DNA from 2 places in the Leclercia sp. AS011 genome. Region 2 is predicted to be linked to the other one. Evidence: predicted binding sites of a transcription regulator. Region 2 holds the regulator's gene; the other holds the start of a gene.

Region 1 (3,169 bases), 880 kb from region 2:
CCCTGGGAGAAGTTAAACCACAGCTGCTGGCGTTCAGTCAGATGACCCAGAATACCGGCATTGAACAGCAGGTTGTTGTAGTCAGTCTTTCCGCCCGGTACCGCGTCCGCCGAGGTGGCTTTGCCGGTGGCAATACCCTGCTGTTGGGCGTAGCCAATAAAGTCGTCGACCTTGTTTTCGGTGTACTGATAGCGCACGCCGCCGCTCAGGGTGATGGCGGAGAAGTCGTAGCTGGATTGCAGGAACGGGGCGAGGTTGGTGATGCTGTAGCCCGGATAGCGTCCGATGTTATAGGCGTTATCCAGCTTCATGCCGCCGCTGGCCGCCGCTTTGCTGAGGTCGAAAAATTGCTGATTGGCGTCGAAGGTTTCATGCTCCGCATCGACACCCCACGTCAGCGTCAAATCATCCAGCGGTTTGCTGTTGAGGGTGAGCTTGCCGCCGTAGAAGTCAGTTTTTTGCTGCGATGCGCCAATGCTGGTGACCCGGCCACCGGAAAGGGTAGGGAAGGGATAAAACGTCAGGCTCTCATCGCGATAATAAATCTGGGCGAGCAGATCCTGGCCCCAGAAATCGGTATTGGCATATTGCAGGTTGATCAGGTGACGTTCGGTGCCAGGGATACGGTCGGAGTCGAGATTATTTTTGTTGTAAGCGTTGCCGGAACCCGTCACTGCCGAGAAGTTCTCGCCAAGGTAGAGGCCGTGCTTACCGTCGGATTCGCTTTTGTAGTACTGCGTGGTGAGCTGCAGCTGCTGGTGATCGTCGATATTCAGCGTGCCGGTGCCCATCACGTCCAGACGGTCAGAGTATTGCAACCCGGTCTGGGTGTTATCAATGATCACTTCGTCGCCGTTGCCGTCGTACCAGCCGCCAAAGCGCTGATAGGCCACCGACAGTCGTCCGGAGGCGTTATCGTTGCCGCCGCTGACCGCCGCCGCGACGTTCTCGTCATTATCGTTATGGCTGTTGAACCCGGTTTTCAGACCGGTCTGGAACTCGACTTCCGTTTCCGGCTGCCCCTTTTTGGTGACGATATTGATTAAGCCGCCGGTACTGCCGCCGCCATACAGGGAGGTTGCGCCGGAGATCACTTCAATGCGCGAGATATTAAAGGGATCGATAGAGTCCAGCTGGCGGCTGTCGCTGCGTGAAGAGTTTAACCGCACGCCGTCAACCATCACCATCATTGAACGACCGCGCATATTCATGCCGTAGTTGGTACGCCCCTGGCCGCTGACGTCCATACCGGGGATCAACTGCGCCAGCACCTCTTTGAGCTCTTTGCCCCCCTGAACCTGCTGTTCAATGTCAGCCTGTTCAATAACCCAGGTGGTCTGGGCCATGTCAGTAATGCTGTGGTTGGTTCGGCTGGCGGAGACCACCAGCGACTCTTCTTTTTGGCCTTCAGCCGAGGCATTAGCGGCTAACATCATTAACAAACAAGGGTTTAAAGCCCAGAGGTGACGCGCTTTCATTATTGTGATCATCCTGATTTTTCGAGGTAGTCGTGGCGTTGAAGCCCCGTACCGCAAGAACATCACCTTCGCAGGTGATAATGATTGTCAAGATGATATGAATTATCATTAAAATGTAAACAGGTATTGCTAAAAAAATATTTCCATAATGGCATGATTTTGATGGGGTTTTCTGGGGGCGGGCAGGAAGGCCTTAACCGAGCGAACAGGGGAAACTCGACGGCATTTTCTTTCCTCCTGTATAAGGATGCGCTACTCTCACAATGCGTTTGCCACCCTAAGGTTAAAAATGAAAAAAATAACGCCAGACTACACCCCTGTTGATTTATCTCGCTGGGCAAGGAAAGAGCATTTCGAGGTATTTCAGTCTTTTGCTCAATCAACATTTAACCAGACTGTGCAATTAGATATTACCGCGCTGCTAAAACATATTAAGCAGGTGGGCTGGAAATTTTATCCGACAATCATTTTCCTTATTTCTAAGATCGTAAATAGTCATTCCGAATTCCGGATGGCGATGAAGAACGATGAGCTGGTCATTTGGGATGAAGTTTATCCAAGCTATACCGTTTTCCATAATGAAACGGAGACCTTTTCCTGCATATGGAGTCAGTACGACGGCAATATCCATCACTTCCAGAACGTTTATTCAGAAGATACTGCGCGCTATGGTAATAACCTTGCTTACTGGCCCAAGGGTGAGTCTCCAGAAAATATCTTTTTTGTGTCAGGTATTCCCTGGGTAAGCTTTACCAGTTTTGATATCAACGTGGCTAATATGAAGAACTTTTTCTCCCCGATGTTCACGCTGGGGAAATATTACCACCAGGATGGGAAAGTATTGTTGCCGCTCGCCGTTCAGGTCCATCACTCCGTGTGCGATGGGTTCCATGTGGCAAGGTTGATCAACGAATTACAGGCGCTGTGTGATGACATTGAGCACCTCTAGTAAAACTGACATGAAAACTGCCAGAGTCCTTCCGCAGATCTGTGAAAGTAGCCGATACCATTATCGGCCCACATCCAGTTAACTTTTTCTTCTGACCCAACCTGAAATCTGTTTCTGCGCATATTGACATTCACTCGGTACGTTACCTCAGCAACCAGAGTCAACCCTAAATATGGTGGTGGTGCACCCTACCTTCATCGCGTTAGTCTGACTGCGTCAACAGGATCACAAAAACAAAGCTCTTTTAAAATGAGCTGGCTTAAACAGGACGATTTAATGCATACCCCAAATATTCGTGCAATGCTCGGAGGCGCTTTTTTATTGATGTCTGTCTTAATCCCAATATCCAGCGCTCAATCTCTGTCCATATCATCAGAACATCCGAATTTGCAGTCTATGTCCGTTGAGACGCAAGGCTCAGGAACGGATGTCATATTGATCCCAGGGCTGGCGTCATCTCGCGCAATCTGGGCCGATTTAGCATCAGATCTACAGTTGAGCCATCGCGTTCACATTTTAGAACTCGCGGGCTTTGCAAATACACCTGCTATGTCCAACCGGGACGGGAAGGTCATCGCGCCGGTAGTTGACGCTATCGCTGAGTACATCCGCACCCAACACCTCAAAGCGCCGGCGATCGTTGGCCATTCTCTTGGCGGGGAGATTGCCCTGATGCTGGGGGCACGGCATCCTGACCTGGTCGGTCGCTTAATGATTGTCGATGCTTTGCCGTTCTATACGT
Region 2 (3,169 bases):
GTCGAGCTGAAACTGAACGCTGACGCCGTCGATGCGCTGAACGAGCTGGCGAATGCCCGTGAGATCAGCCGCAGTGAGCTTATCGAAGAGATGCTGATCGCGCAGCTCGGGAAATGGCACGGCAAAGCTTAAGTCAGAAAACTCCCCTTCTTGTTGCTTTCATGTAGCACAGAGTGCAGTCCTGCGTGATAGCAGTTTCCGCAGGCTTCTCTGTTCTGCTATGATTGCCCTTATCCGTGGCTAAATTGCGCCACCATACCATTAAGTATCAAGAGGTTATTTTACTCATGGCAATCATCGGCATTTTTTTCGGCAGCGACACGGGTAACACCGAGAACATCGCAAAAAACATTCAAAAACAGTTAGGTAAAGACGTTGCCGATGTGCATGACATTGCGAAAAGCAGCAAAGAAGATATCGAAGGTTACGATATTCTGCTGCTGGGCATCCCGACCTGGTATTACGGTGAAGCGCAGTGTGACTGGGACGACTTCTTCCCGTCTCTGGAAGAGATCGACTTCAACGGCAAACTGGTGGCCCTGTTCGGCTGTGGCGATCAGGAAGACTACGCAGAGTACTTCTGCGATGCCCTCGGCACCATTCGCGACATCATTGAGCCACGCGGCGCGGTGATCGTGGGTCACTGGCCAACCGCCGGTTACCACTTCGAAGCCTCCAAAGGTCTGGCCGATGATAACCACTTCGTGGGCCTCGCCATCGACGAAGATCGCCAGCCGGAACTGACCGCCGAGCGTGTCGACAAATGGGTGAAACAGGTTCGCGAAGAGCTGCACCTCGACGACATCCTCAATGCCTGATGATGTCGCGGCGCAACGCTAAAGTTGCGCCGCATTGATAGGTAATACCAATCAAAATAATTGCTACAAATTTTTAACTTTTGCTGCCATACCTGTACAATGATCCAGGAGTAAACGGGGAACCTTGTAACAACTTTGTTGGCGGTACCACGTTTTTATAAGCATACTTTACTTGAGACTTGCAGTTTTCATTACGCCATGGCACTTCTATAATGAGACGCATTATCCCAGGTGCATTTTCTGTCACTTCTTCCTTAGAAGTGAATCGTTTAGCAACAGGACAGATTCCGCATGACTGACAACAACACCGCATTAAAGAAGGCCGGACTGAAAGTCACGCTTCCACGGTTAAAAATCCTGGAAGTGCTTCAGGGTCCGGATAACCATCATGTCAGTGCGGAAGACTTATACAAGCGTCTGATCGACATGGGCGAAGAGATTGGTCTGGCTACCGTTTACCGTGTACTGAACCAGTTCGACGATGCAGGCATCGTTACGCGTCATAATTTCGAAGGCGGTAAATCCGTATTTGAACTGACGCAGCAGCATCATCACGATCACCTGATTTGCCTCGACTGCGGCAAAGTGATCGAATTCAGCGATGATTCCATCGAATTACGTCAGCGCGAAATTGCCGCACGTCATGGCATTCGTCTGACCAACCACAGTCTGTACCTGTATGGCCACTGTGCCGAAGGCGACTGCCGCGAAGATGACCACGCGCACGACACGAAATAATCTCCGCTAAGACTCTGAGCCAACCTGACGGTTGGCTTTTTTTTTGCCTGTCATTATGTCAAAAAGCCCGGTGGCGCTGCGCTTACACGGGCCTACCAGGGTGAAATCTCCCGTAGGCCCGGTAAGCAAAGCGCCACCGGGCGTTAAAGACAGCGGATTACTTGCTGTTATTACTGCGAATCTCCTGCCAGATTTTATCGCAGTTTTTGGTCACGTCCTGATTGTTACCCGTTTTACGCGCCTGGATACAGGCCTGGTAATCCGCCACCCGGACGGTTTCCTGGGTCGCAAACTGTTGGTGCGCCTTCTCCTGACGCAGCACGTCCAGCACGCTCTGGCAGGCTTCGAGTTTCTCAGGCGATCCTTCAGCGGTATTGATGCAGGCGCTGTAGGCCTCTTTCAGACGGGTGTCTTCTTTCTGGGTTTGCGGTTGTGCGCAGGCGGCCAGTCCTGATGCCAGCACCGCGACCAGTACGATTCTTTTCAGCATAACGGTTCCAGTCAGGCGGGGATCGCCCCCGCCCGGGTTGTCATCAGAAGATGGTGAACGGGGCGATAACCATAAACTTCACGTCACGCTCGTCCTGGAAGATGTTGCCGTAGCCGCCGCCGTAGCTTGGGATATCGGAGTGGTTGTCATACTGCGTGAAGTGCAGTTTGAACATAGTCCCTTTCGCGCGACCGTCCTGCAGGGTGTAGCTCGCATCCAGGCTGTAGGCAGACTCTTTGATCTTGTTCGAGGCGATATCTTCACGCTGACCGGCGCTGTTGATTAACCAGTCTGCCGGTTTCGCGTCCCAGGCGTAGACATAGGATGCGCCGACGCTCCAGCCCGCCAGGTTCCAGTTGCTCAGGTCATACATCGCCCCGAAGAAGACCGCTTTTTCGCCGTTGGCGTTAAAGTCGGAGCGGTTATCCCACCACACGTCCAGACGCCCGTTGGAAGAGGCATAGGTTGGCGTCATACGCTGCAGGAAGTAACCCTGCTGACCTTCCGCCTTCACGTAGGTCCCTTCCAGACGCAAATCGACCTGACCGACTTTGTAGCCCAGCGTCAGCGCCTGCAGCCATGCCGTACCGTCGTAGATATCGTTCACGGTGCCGCTGTCGGCTTTATCACGCGTACCGTAGAACTGATAGGTCGTTGAGAGCGGGCCACCCACGATATCAAGCTTGTAGCTGGCTTTGGCAAAGTACTGATCGATGAAACCTTCAGCCTGACCAAAGGCGGCTTCGAGAATCAGGTTATTTTTGAAATCGTACTTCGCGCCGAAGGAGTGGAGATAGTCGACGCGGGTTTTTCTGTCATTCTGATAGAACTTGTCCATCTCAAGGTGCCACGGCGCTTTATATTCGTTAGTCCACATGTAAGAGAAACTCAACGCGCCGCTATCACCGTAGTCAAAGTTGGCCCCGGCTTCGGCACCCTGATAGGTACCTGGCATAAAGCTCCAGTGCGGCGCTAACAGGGTTTGCCCGGTTGGTTGCAGCCAGCCGCCGCGCGCCCATACCGGACCGTATTTAAATTTTGCCGCCGCTTTGTACAGGCTGATCCCGCTCTTATCGCCGGACCAGTCCTCTTTATAGGCTTTGTTGCTGGAGGAGAAAGCTAT

What was found. The regulator Fur, encoded in region 2, represses iron uptake genes when iron is present. The targets are predictions, from matches to a motif close to ATAATAATGAGAACNACTATCAA.
Region 1: WFO70_RS06300 (TonB-dependent siderophore receptor) is a predicted target of Fur. The motif match lies at 1,571-1,593, and genes of this name have one in related genera.

The regions. Positions count from the first base shown of each region.
Region 1 covers NZ_JBBCMA010000001.1:1,356,817-1,359,985, reverse strand. Annotated here, with positions in the region: gene WFO70_RS06300 (TonB-dependent siderophore receptor) at 1-1,478, opposite strand, end outside; gene catA (type A chloramphenicol O-acetyltransferase) at 1,768-2,427, shown strand; gene WFO70_RS06290 (alpha/beta fold hydrolase) at 2,704-3,169, shown strand, end outside.
Region 2 covers NZ_JBBCMA010000001.1:2,232,124-2,235,292, forward strand. Annotated here, with positions in the region: gene ybfE (LexA regulated protein) at 1-132, shown strand, start outside; gene fldA (flavodoxin FldA) at 288-818, shown strand; gene fur (ferric iron uptake transcriptional regulator) at 1,110-1,556, shown strand; gene chiQ (ChiQ/YbfN family lipoprotein) at 1,714-2,043, opposite strand; gene chiP (chitoporin ChiP) at 2,090-3,169, opposite strand, start outside.